4 regions of the Paenibacillus sp. E222 genome follow, and region 4 is predicted to be linked to each of the others. Evidence: predicted binding sites of a transcription regulator. Region 4 holds the regulator's gene; each other region holds the start of a gene.
What was found. The regulator Rex, encoded in region 4, represses fermentation and respiration genes when NADH is low (regulators of the CRP and FNR family bind a similar motif). The targets are predictions, from matches to a motif close to TTGTGAAATATTTCACAA.
Positions count from the first base shown of each region.

Region 1 (3,215 bases), 2.1 Mb from region 4:
ATTGCGCTTTATGTAGGTGGCGTGGTGAAAGATCCGGACGGACTGTTCTATTCTTCGCCAAATCAACTGGCTGAGCTCGGTGTCGTTACCAAAATGCTTCACGAAGTGACGTCAGTAGATGCTGCAGGTCACAAACTTCAGGCTAAAAACTTGAAAACAGGGGAAGAATTCGAAGATACCTTCGACAAGCTGATCGTGACCACAGGTTCATGGCCTGTCGTACCGAAGCTGGAAGGCATCGAGATGGACAACATTTTATTATGCAAAAACTACAACCATTCCAACACGATCATTGAGAAAGCCAAACATGCCAAACGCATTACCGTGGTAGGGGCAGGATATATCGGGATCGAGCTGGTGGAGGCTTTCCAAATGAACGGCAAGGAAGTTACACTGATCGATAGCGTAGACCGGATCTTGAATAAATATCTCGACCCCGAGTTCACGGATGCCATTGAAGAGACGTTGACTGGACACGGCATCAAGCTGGCGCTGGGCCAAACCGTTCAGAAATTTACCGGAGAGAATGGCAAAGTGAACAAGGTCATTACATCCAAAGGAGAGTTCGAAACGGACCTCGTTATTCTGTGCATTGGTTTCCGTCCAAATACGGAGCTGCTCAAAGGCCAAGTGGATATGCTGCCGAACGGCGCAATCATCGTCGATAAATATATGCAAACCAGCCAAAAAGACGTCTTCGCTGCTGGAGACAGCTGTGCGATTCATTACAACCCAACCGACAAGGCAGCGTACATTCCTCTGGCAACCAACGCCGTGCGGATGGGCACACTCGTAGCACGGAACCTGGTTCGTCCTACGACACCGTATATGGGTACACAAGGCACATCAGGTATCAAAATTTATGAGCAAAATATTGCAGGTACAGGTCTGACGGAAGCATCTGCTGCGGATGAGGGCCTGGTCGTTGAAGCTGTAACGCTTGAAGATGCTTACCGTCCGGAGTTCATGCCAACGGCAGAGAAGCTGCTGCTCAAAGTAATCTATGAACAGGCTACACGCCGCATTGTTGGTGCGCAGGTGATGTCACAGGCTGATCTGACACAGTCGATCAATACGATCTCTGTCTGCATCCAGAACAACATGACGGTAGATGAGCTGGCCTTCGTCGACTTCTTCTTCCAGCCACATTACAACAAACCTTGGAACTTCCTGAACTCGGCTGGTCTGCAAGCACTGCCACCAGTAGAAGTAAAAGCACCAGCGATGGTGTAACCATAATATCTGAGAACTGCCGCATTCATTCTGCGGCAGTTCTTTTTTACTTTTTCTGCACATCAAGCAACATACAAAGGAAATATTAAAATGTAGTTTTTAGACTTTGTGATAAAAGTAACAAACCTCACGAAACCTTCGCGATACAATGAACATATCAACCAAACAAGTTGAATTAGATGTTCATGAACTGTGAAGGAGAGGATCGTTATGGCAGCAAAAACACCTCTTGAGGTTGCACAATATACGGCGCATACGGGGATGAAGAAAGCCCGGAATCCGGTGTCCTCCGTACTGATACTCAGTTTTCTGGCAGGCGCTTTTATTGCGCTCGGATTTCTGCTGGATGTTCGGGTCATTGCCTCTGCTCCGGCCGAGTGGGGCAGCTTGGTTAACCTGATTGGTGCAGCAGTGTTCCCGGTAGGTTTAATATTGGTGCTGATTGGCGGCGGGGAACTGCTGACAGGTAATATGATGGCTGTTCCACTCGCGACGATTGCACGCAAACTGTCCGCAGGCAACATGCTGAAGAATCTCACCTTAGTCACAATAGGTAATTTCCTTGGGGCGATCTTTGTAGCCTATGCGTTTGGGCATGTGCTCGGTCTGACGGCAGAGGGGGCTTATTTGACCAAAGTGGTTGATATGGCTGGACACAAGCTGGACGACAGCTTCCTTCAGGCTTTTATATCCGGGATCGGGTGTAACTGGCTGGTAGCTCTCGCGGTTTGGCTGTCTTATGCATCGGATACGATGAGCGGAAAAGTATTGGGCATTTGGTTCCCAACGATGGCCTTTGTGGCTATTGGATTCCAGCACGTTGTCGCCAACATGTTCCTGATTCCTGCGGCGATCTTCGAAGGGCATTATTCGTGGGGGCAATACATCATGAATTTCATTCCGGTATGGCTTGGCAACCTGACGGGCGGGGCGCTGTTTGTGGCGGCTGCTTACTGGATGGTGTACCTGCGCAAGCATGAGCCGGAAGTGAAGCCTGAGGTGGCCATGGCGGCGGCCCAGCCTGTGGAGACGGAAGCCAGACCGATGTGGAGCAAGCAGGCGTAGCGGCATTTTCCGAGTTATCGAGTAGCGTTGTAACCGTGGTACAACAAGTGCAAAAACGAGTGGAAAGGCGAGTGCAAAATTTAACAGGAGAGGCGATTCTGATCTCGTTCAAGTCATGGCTGTCTGCTGTGATGGGCGGGAGAGGAATCGCTTTTTTTTAATGTACAAATATCCACGCAAAATAAATTCGCCATGACAAGGTTCGGGGGAACGAAACCTGTTCATGGCGAATTTCGGGAGTGGTCCATGATATGGCATGAGGAGGAAGTGGGGAAACACTAGCCTAATGCCTTATTTTTAATTTACCCCTAGATTTCGAGATTGAATCAAGGGGAAAAAAGATTTTTTGAAAAGAATGTGGAGCGGTTGTGGCGGTAAAAAAGACTGTTCTCTTTACGCGATTACCAGGAAGAGGATATGATATAAGGATAGCTTTGAAGGGGGAGGAACTTGTATATGATCGATCAGGAGAATGGCGTATTCCCGGCGGTTTGCCCGCTCGATTGTCCGGATACTTGCGGCCTGCTGCTTCATAAGGAGAACGGTAAGATTGTGAAGGTAGCGGGCAATCCGGACCATCCGATTACAAAAGGCGCCATCTGTAACAAGGTTCGAAATATGACGGAGCGGGTGTATCATCCCGAGCGGCTGCAATATCCGCTGCGACGCATCGGAGCCAAGGGCGAAGGCCAGTTCGAGCGAATCAGTTGGGACGAAGCCATCGGCGAGATTACGGCGAAATTCAGTTCACTGGCAGATACTTACGGACCAGAAAGCATCCTGCCCTACAGCTTCTATGGAAACATGGGCATTCTTGGTGTGGACGGCATGGATCGTCGATTTTTCAATGCGCTAGGTGCGAGCATGCTAGAACAGACCATCTGTAATGCAGCGGGAAATACCGGGTGGAAATATAC
Region 1 covers NZ_CP058552.1:1,819,266-1,822,480, forward strand. Annotated here, with positions in the region: gene HW560_RS08050 (FAD-dependent oxidoreductase) at 1-1,233, shown strand, start outside; gene HW560_RS08055 (formate/nitrite transporter family protein) at 1,444-2,298, shown strand; gene HW560_RS08060 (hypothetical protein) at 2,280-2,459, shown strand; gene HW560_RS08065 (molybdopterin-containing oxidoreductase family protein) at 2,755-3,215, shown strand, end outside.
Region 1: HW560_RS08055 (formate/nitrite transporter family protein) is a predicted target of Rex. The motif match lies at 1,340-1,357, and genes of this name have one in related genera.

Region 2 (3,215 bases), 370 kb from region 4:
GGGCGTTCCCATGGATAACGTGGAAGCAGAGATTGTTGGACTGTGTAAATCCATAAAAAAACAACAGATTGTTGAGGATATATCCTTTCGCGTTTCTTCCGGTCATGTGCTTGCCTTATGCGGAGGAAATGGGGCCGGAAAAAGCACCGTTCTGCGTATGCTCGCAGGTATTCTTCAACCTACCTCGGGTGAAATCATTGTAAACAAGATGCGCTGGTCCAAAGAACGAAAGCGATATTCGGAACAGATCGGATATATGCCGGATGATTATCATTTCAACCAGGGTCTGACGGCAGAGGAAGTGCTTCAGTTCTGGGCAGCGTTTAGGAAAGTGCCCAAAGAGCGAGTAACGGAAGTGCTAACCATGGTAGGCTTGGCCGATCAAAAAAAGAAACGAGTCACGACCTTTTCCAAAGGTATGCGGCAGCGTGTGTTATTTGCCCAGGCTCTGCTGGCCAAGCCTCCGCTGCTGATCATGGATGAGCCGACGAATGGACTAGACCCTTTCTGGATGCAGGAGTTTGCAAATCTGATAAAACAGATCAAGGAGGAGGGGCATATGGTTGTGTTCTCCACCCACCAGCTTGAGATTGCAGATGATATTGCAGATCACATTGTTTTTATGAATCAGGGACGTAATGTGGGAGATGGCTCTACTGAGAAGTTTCGAGAGCAGTTTGGGTCGCTTCATGCTGCTTTTCATCATAGTCTTGGCTTAAAATGAAGGTGAATCGATTGGAAATAAAGAGTAGAAAAATGAGTGCGAAAATGAGACGTTTGCTTACTATCCTGATTGGAATGGCTGCTGTGCTGGTCGCGGCGTGGGCCATTTATCAGGGGACTTCATCATCCGAGTCCAAAAGGACCAGTGCTATTGAAGCAGGCGTAATTGCCCCCGAATTCACTGCGGTTAACTCAGCAGGAGAACAGGTGAAGCTCTCCGATTATCGGGGCAAAGTCGTCATGATTAACTTCTGGGCTTCATGGTGCACGCCCTGTGTGAGGGAAATGCCAATGATTAATCAGATCGCTCAGACATATCAAAACGATGTAGAGACCCTGTTTGTCAACGTGGGGGAAGCGAAGGGCACCATTCGTGAATTTATGGAGAAACAGCAATTCGATTTCCCTGTTATCATTGATGTGACCGGAAAGGTCTCCGGTCTATATCGGATCACCGGGTTGCCAGCGACCATGATCATAGATCAGGAAGGTATATTCAGTCACATTCTGCTCGGTGAGTTGACCAAGGATATTCCCTTGCAGCAATGGCTGGAGCAGACGGTACAGCAAAAGAATTGAGCTTTGCAAGATGTATGCTTATGTACAAAACAAGTCGAGAAGTCGCTATAGGAGCGGCTTTTTTTGTTTTATTTGTAAGCTGCAATGAGAATCCAGGCAAACGTGAACGGTTTTTCCGAACATCTTGCATGCATAGTAGAATGGAAAATCGCAATACCACGGTTGTGCCTGATGAATCAATAGCCCCTTTGGGTGCTTTTAATGCTTTTCACCGAGTTGTCAGAAAGAGTTGATCCTTTCTTGAACATTTAGGGACGAAGACGTGTCAGTGATTGAATTGCTAATTCACAAAGATATAATAATTTTAACTATTAGGTCCCGTTAAGTACTTTGGCCCTTCAGTATCAGGTAAAACACAGCTCGCCAACCCATGCTCAGTCCAGTTACTATGTGGCAATACACAATGATGGTGTGGTAAAGCTTCCTTCGTCTCTTACTTTGTGAAAAAATTCTCTTTGTACATACAACGATGGAGGAATGGTTTGTAGATAAACTCTGAATCAGTCTAGTGGGCTTCTATCAACCTGATATAGAACGCAGTCCGAGGGCTGACTGACCTAATAAGTAAAAGATTCAAATCAGTACAAATATCGAACAGAGTTTGAAAGGAGGCAGTAAAGTATGGCAATCGATACGGTGATGTGGAGCAAGCTGGTGACAGGTATGACACTGGGCTTCCACGCTATTTTTGCGACACTTGGCGTCGGTATACCCCTAATGATCGCAATTGCTGAGTTCATGGGGATTCGCAAGAAGGATCCTCATTACACACTGATGGCAAAGAGGTGGTCAAGAGGGTTTGTCATTTCTGTGGCGGTTGGTGTGGTGACCGGTACTGCGATTTCACTGCAGCTGGCCCTGGTGTGGCCGAATTTTATGAAACTGGCAGGTAATGTCATTGCACTTCCGTTATTTATGGAAGTATTCGCGTTCTTTTTTGAAGCCATCTTCCTGGGCATTTATTTGTATACGTGGGATCGATTCAAAAATCCATACATCCACTGGCTGCTGACGATTCCCATTGTCACCGGTGCAGGGATGTCGGCTGTGTTTATTACGACGGTGAACGGCTTCATGAACCAGCCTGGAGGCTTTGTGATGGAAGCAGGCCAATTCACAGCGGTTAACCCGGTGCAGGCGATGCTGAATACGGCGACGTTCTCCAAGGTGTTTCATGTATTAAGCTCGGCCTATTTGACAGGAGCTGCTCTGTTGGCCGGAATTGCAGCCTTTGCAATGCTGAGAAAAGGGGCGTCTGCCTACCACAAAAAAGCCTTGAATCTCATGATGGCGGTGGTTCTGCTATTCGGCTTACTAAACACGTTAGCGGGAGATGTGTCCGCCAAGTTTCTGGCTGAGCATCAGCCGGAGAAACTTGCAGCAGCAGAATGGCATTTTGAGACGGAAAGTGGCGCAGATTTGATTTTATTGGGATGGCTGAATGCGGAGCATGAAATTATAGGGGCTCTTCACCTGCCGAAACTGCTCAGCTTCCTGGCCTTTAGTGACTTTAATGCCGAAGTAACTGGACTGGAGGAGTTTCCGAAGGACGAATGGCCGCCGCTGCTCGTTCACTACCTGTTTGATTTAATGGCGGGAATCGGATTTACGCTGCTGGTTATCTCGGTTCTGTATTTCCTGTTTGTGTTCTGGAAAAAGCGCAATGAGCTGAACAAGTGGCTGCTTGGGATTATAGCGCTAGGCGCACCGATGGCTTTTCTCGGGGTTGAGCTGGGCTGGTTCTATGCTGAACTTGGACGACAGCCGTGGATTATCCGGGGATATATGCGTGTAGAGGAAGCCGCTACTTCATCACCCAACATCAGAATGATCTTTTTCTTCTTCCTGCTTCTTTACATTGTTCTGGGAGTGATGTGTGTTCTCGTACTAAGACGTTTGTTCAACAATAATCC
Region 2 covers NZ_CP058552.1:4,272,677-4,275,891, forward strand. Annotated here, with positions in the region: gene HW560_RS19370 (ABC transporter permease) at 1-18, shown strand, start outside; gene ccmA (heme ABC exporter ATP-binding protein CcmA) at 11-724, shown strand; gene HW560_RS19380 (TlpA family protein disulfide reductase) at 757-1,302, shown strand; gene HW560_RS19385 (cytochrome ubiquinol oxidase subunit I) at 1,924-3,215, shown strand, end outside.
Region 2: HW560_RS19385 (cytochrome ubiquinol oxidase subunit I) is a predicted target of Rex. The motif match lies at 1,741-1,758, and genes of this name have one in related genera.

Region 3 (3,215 bases), 180 kb from region 4:
TTCGCTTGTAATCGCCGGATATTCAGGTCCAACCTGTGCTCCCGATTTCTCGTCACGACCACCATTGATTGCATACAGCAATGCTTTTGCGAGGTTGGCACGAGCGCCGAAGAACTGCATTTGTTTCCCGATCTTCATCGCAGATACGCAGCAAGCAATACCATAATCGTCTCCGTAGATCGGACGCATCAGATCATCATTTTCATACTGGATGGAACTCGTTTCGATGGATACTTTGGTACAGTATTGTTTGAACGCTTCCGGAAGCTTGGTGGACCAAAGTACCGTAAGGTTCGGCTCAGGTGCAGGACCAAGGTTGTTCAGGGTGTGCAGGAAACGGAAGCTGTTTTTCGTAACACGGGTCTCTCCATTTACGGACATGCCACCGATGGATTCCGTTACCCATGTTGGGTCTCCACTGAACAATTCATTATAATCCGGTGTACGCAGGAATTTGACGATCCGCAGTTTCATAACAAAATGGTCAACCAGTTCTTGAGCCTGTTCTTCAGTTAGCAAACCTTCTTGCAAATCACGTTCGATGTAAATATCAAGGAACGAAGAAACACGTCCCAAGGACATCGCCGCACCGTTTTGCTCTTTGATCGCAGCCAGGTAACCAAAGTAGAGCCATTGGAACGCTTCTTTCGCGGTTGTGGCTGGCAAGGAAATATCGAAACCGTGCATTTCACCCAGTTGTTTCAATTCTTGCAATGCACGAATCTGTTCGGACAGTTCTTCACGCAGGCGAATGACATCTTCATCAATCACGTCGACTTCAAGTGCATTCAGTTCGCCTTTTTTATTTCGAATCAGGAAGTCCACACCATACAGAGCTACCCGGCGATAGTCACCGATGATCCGGCCACGGCCGTAAGCATCAGGCAGACCGGTAATAATCCCTGCTTTACGTGCTGCACGCATTTCAGATGTGTAAGCATCAAATACGCCCTGGTTATGTGTTTTGCGGATGTTCGTAAATATATCAATGACGCCTTGAGGCATTTCAAAACCATAAGCTTCACAAGCATCAATCATCATGCGAATTCCACCGAATGGCTGAATGGAACGTTTGAATGGAGCATCTGTTTGAACACCAACAATCTGCTCTTTGGATTTATCCAGATAACCTGGTTGGTGAGAAACAATCGTCGCTGGCGTATTTACGTCAACATCGAGTACCCCGCCGTTATCGCGCTCTTTTTTGGTCAGATCAGAAACGATATCCCATAACTCTTTCGTATTCTGAGTTGCACCTGCAAGAAATGCTTCGTCGCCATAGTAAGGTGATAAGTTGCGTGCCAGAAAATCATTCACATCTACGGATTTCGTCCATGTTCCTTTGGTAAAGTTTCTCCAACCTGTTTGTTGTTTGACATCTTTTTCGATCACCGACATAGTAATCCCTCCACAAATTTGGATTTCCGGACACATGACAGGATGCTTCACTCGTCTCATCTGTGCCCAGAGCCGCGATTAATGTGATAAATTTCACATGTAAACCGGAACATGTTCTCTCTACTTGGGAACCGGAACCGCGGATGAATGTTTTTCTTACATTTTCAGTATACGTCTTCGTTCTTTCATCATCTGTGATTTTTATCACAAAGTTTGTGACCATCCTCACTTCACCTGTGCTGTATCAAGTTGAACCCTAAATTATTCACACTTATCCACTGCGCGGGCAGAACAACTTCCGATCGCTGTTCAAATCCGATTTCCCGGATTGAACAATATAATTTGAACGAAAGGATATGTACACTAGCCACTCCGAGGATAGAACAACCTTCCGATCGCTGTTACCCCCAGATTTTGTTGATTCCCTTTATAAAAGGTAAAATCCGGGGATAAAGGCGAGCGCTATCGCTTCTTCAGGTTTTTTCTCTCCTCTCCGTTATCGTGTACATGTATGGTCCAAACTATATAGCATAGAAGGTTGAAATCGTGCTTAAAAGCGAACGCTTCGCTTCTTCAGTTTTTTCTGCCCTCTCCGTTATGGTGTGACTACCTGGTTCTAAAAGTAACATCACGAATTCCGTGTAACCTTTTACAGAAAAGACGGCAATCGGGGCTCCCCTTTCGGGGAACCCTGACTATACCTGCCTAAATCCTGCTGCTGCTTTAGTTGTTATTCAAACTTGCCGTAGAAAGCATTGCGGTATACATCTGCCAGTTCAGTCACCAGCGGCAGTTTTGGATTGGCTGTTGTACATTGGTCCTCGAATGCGCGGTCTGCCAGATAATCGACATGTGCCTCAAAGTCTTTGGCATCGAATCCGATTTCCTGGAACGACTCTTCAATCCCCAATGTTTTGTTCAGTTTGCGAATGGCATTGATGAGGCTGGTAACCCCTTCTTCTGTCGTACGTGCAGGCAATCCCAGAATGCGGGCAATTTCGGCATAACGCTCATCTGCCACAAAGTGCGAATATTTCGGGAACGATGCAAACTTCGTCGGTTTTTTCGCATTGTAGCGAATGACGTGTGGCATCAGGATCGCATTGGTACGTCCATGTGCGGTGTGGTACTGACCACCCCATTTGTGTGCCAAGCTGTGGTTAATGCCCAGGAATGCGTTGGCAAAAGCCATACCGGCAATCGTCGAAGCATTATGCATTTTCTCACGAGCCAATTTGTCACCTTGCAGCGCCGATTGCTCGAGATACTGGAATACCAGTTGAATCGCTTTGATCGCGAGTCCATCCGTGTAATCATTCGCCATGACGGATACATATGCTTCGATGGCGTGAGTCAATACGTCCATACCTGTATCCGCAACAGCGGTTCTAGGCAGAGAGTATACGAATTCCGGGTCTACGATGGCTACGTCTGGTGTTAACTCGTAGTCTGCCAGTGGATATTTCGTATTGCCTTGATTTTTGTCCGTGATGACCGCGAACGATGTTACTTCCGAACCTGTGCCCGAGGTTGTCGGGATCGCTACGAATTTCGCTTTCACGCCGAGACGTGGATATTTGTAAATCCGTTTGCGGATATCCATGAATTTTTGCTTCAAATCGTTGAAATCTGTGTCAGGATATTCATAGAACAGCCACATCGCTTTGGCAGCATCCATCGGTGATCCCCCGCCGAGTGCGATAATGCAGTCTGGCTGGAAGCGGCGCATCATTTCCGTACCGCGGTCTACCGTTGTTGTGGACGGATCGGGTTCGACATCAGAGAACACTTCAATCGCTACCGGCATTTGACGTTGA
Region 3 covers NZ_CP058552.1:3,713,822-3,717,036, reverse strand. Annotated here, with positions in the region: gene pflB (formate C-acetyltransferase) at 1-1,398, opposite strand, end outside; gene adhE (bifunctional acetaldehyde-CoA/alcohol dehydrogenase) at 2,129-3,215, opposite strand, start outside.
Region 3: pflB (formate C-acetyltransferase) is a predicted target of Rex. The motif match lies at 1,480-1,497, and genes of this name have one in related genera.

Region 4 (3,215 bases):
TTCTCCAGGGGAGACAGGACAATTTTCTCTTAGACTGAAGCCTTCGCAAAAACCAGCCAAATGGCAGGAATTGCAGGATGCTGAAAACCAAATTTATGTCACTCTAGGCGATTTGATTCGTAAAGGCGACAAGCTGCTGCTTGAAGTGAAAGAAGATCAGGACGATTATCAGTCCGATAGTCTGATTACGGATATCTCAGGTCTGCTGAAGGATTTGGCAACGATCAAGGATAACCTGCGTTTCTTCATGCGGATGGATGATGCCAACACCGTGTACTGGATGGAGGCCAGCGGCCAGTTCCGCAGCAAATCACTGCAGCTCTATGCTGTTCCTGTCGATGTCAGTGCCCAATTGAAGGATATGTTCTTTGATAAAAAGAAAAGCGTTGTGCTTACATCGGCTACGCTCTCCGTTGACAAGTCATTTCAATTCATGATCGAACAGTTGGGCTTGCAGGAAGCTGCCGAAAATAACCGTCTGTTGACGTCCATGCTGCCGTCACCGTTCAATTATCGCGATCAGGCTCTGCTCGTCATTCCGCGTGATTTCCCAAGCGTGAAGGGCAGTGTAGGCGATGCCCACTTTGTGGATATGCTCGTACACTCGCTCGCGGAAACGGCTATTGCGACTCGTGGACGCATGATGGTGTTGTTCACCTCCTACCGCATGCTGCGCCAGGTCTATGACCCGCTCAAAGAGGCTTTGTCAGGCAATGAAATATCTTTGCTGGGGCAAGGGGTGGACAGCGGCAGCCGTTCCAAGCTTACACGCCGCTTCCAAGATGCGAAAGCAACGGTGCTTCTTGGCACAAGCAGCTTCTGGGAAGGGGTGGACATTCCAGGAGAGGCTCTGACCTGTCTTGCGATTGTCAGACTGCCATTCCAGCCACCGAATCATCCATTGGTCGAAGCGAAGAGCGAGCTTTTGCAGCAGCAGAAGAAAAACCCGTTTATGAAGCTGTCCGTACCACAAGCTGTCATCCGCTTCAAACAGGGATTTGGCAGACTGGTTCGTACAGGCAAAGACAGAGGCATTGTAATTGTATACGATACACGCGTTATTGAAGCGTATTATGGCAAGTACTTTTTATACTCATTACCTGGTCCCAAAATGGAGCACATGCTCACTGAGCAGATGGTTCCACGCATTTCGGAATGGCTCGAGAGACCCACTGAAGAGCAACAATAACAGATACGCTTTGTAGCTTCCATTATTGCATGACGCCACTGATTGGCTGTAAAATTGAGTAATATCATGTATTCGTTTCATGGATATGCGAGTAAGGCGAATAAAGCAATTATCCATTATATAACAAGGAGCATCCTGTTTAATTCAGAAATCATGTTGCATCGTTTTAGACAGGGTGCTCATCTTTTCATCTATCTATCGTGGCTTTGGTAAGGGGGAGCAATTGAATGAAATCAGATAAAATTTCGGAAGCCGTGGTGCGCAGATTGCCTGTTTACTTGCGTTATTTGAATGAACTGCATCAGCGCGAAGTCAATACGGTTTCTTCACAAGAACTTGGACTGAGGTTGGATTTGAATCCGGCCCAGATTCGTAAAGACTTGGCTTACTTCGGTGACTTTGGTCGTAAAGGAATCGGGTATGACGTTTCATATCTCATCGAGAAAATTCGCCATATTTTAAAAATAGACCAGCAGATCAATGTGGCTCTTGTCGGAGCTGGTAATTTGGGACATGCCTTGTCCAATTACAATGCTTACCTCAAAGACAACATGAAGATTGTCGCTGTATTTGATGCCTATGGTCCGAAGATTGGGAGTCAAATCAACAGTTTGACGGTGCAGCCGATGAATGAATTAACGGATTCGGTCAAAAAGGATAACATACGCATCGGTATCATCACGGTTCCGGATACGGAAGCCCAAAATGTTGCGGATCAGCTGATTGAGTCAGGAATTGAAGCAATTCTTAACTTTGCGCCAACCATCCTGAAGACCCCGCCGCATATTCGCATTCACCATGCCGATTTTACGACGGATTTGCTTAGTCTGGCTTATTACTTGGAGAATGGAAAGGACGACGAGGAAGATGACGACAAATAGATGGGTAATTCACAACGGCAAATTTGCCGTGAGTGAAGGCGCGAATTGGAACGTGGTTCAAGGCTTTATGGTTGTAGAGAATGACAAGATTGTGCATATTGGTGAGACATTGCCGGAAGGAGACGAAAGTCTGACAAAGGTGGACGGAAAAGGACTGTTCTTCTTGCCGGGTCTGATCAATACGCATGGTCATGCGGCCATGTCGCTTCTGAGAGGCCATGGAGACGATCTGGCGTTACAAGTATGGTTGCAGGAGAAAATGTGGCCCATGGAAGCCAAAATGACGTCTGAAGACGTTTATTGGGGTACATCCCTATCCGTGCTTGAAATGTTGAAAGGTGGAACAACAGCTTTCCTGGATATGTATGATCATATGGATCAGGTTGCGAAAGTGGTGGAACAATCCGGCGTTCGGGCTGCTCTGGCACGTGGGGTCATCGGACTTTGCTCAGAAGAAGAACAACTGCGCAAGCTGGAAGAGTCCGCCGCATTTGCTCGTCAATGGAATGGACAAGCAGACGGAAGAATTACAACCGTAATCTCTCCACACGCACCTTACACTTGCCCTCCGGATTACATAGAGAAGCTGGTACAGGTTGCTCATGACCTGAATCTGCCTTTGCATACGCATATGTCTGAAACGCTTCGCGAAGTGGAGCAGAACGTGGCTGATTACGGACTGCGTCCGGTTGCCCATCTGGAGAAACTAGGATTTTTCTCCCGTCCATCTCTGGTTGCACATGCGGTACATCTGAATGATGAAGAGATCGAGATTCTCGCAAAGCATGATGTAGCAGTGTCCCACAATCCAGGCAGTAACCTGAAATTGGCTTCGGGTGTTGCACGTGTGCCTGATCTGTTGAAAGCTGGCGTAACCGTGTCCCTGGGAACAGACGGACCAGCAAGTAACAACAATCTTGACATGTTTGAAGAAATGAGACTGGCTGCCTTGATTCACAAAGGGGTGTCCGGTGACCCTACTGCAGTGCCGGCAGGGGAAGCACTTCTGCTTGGAACTTCATATGGGGCCAAATCTATATTCCTGAACAATACAGGCGCTCTGCAAGTTGGCATGAAGGCTGACTTCATCGCGTTGAACATCGAGCAGGCCCATTTCTATCCGCATACGGACCTGATTTCCCATA
Region 4 covers NZ_CP058552.1:3,898,526-3,901,740, forward strand. Annotated here, with positions in the region: gene dinG (ATP-dependent DNA helicase DinG) at 1-1,189, shown strand, start outside; gene HW560_RS17645 (redox-sensing transcriptional repressor Rex) at 1,417-2,070, shown strand; gene HW560_RS17650 (amidohydrolase) at 2,057-3,215, shown strand, end outside.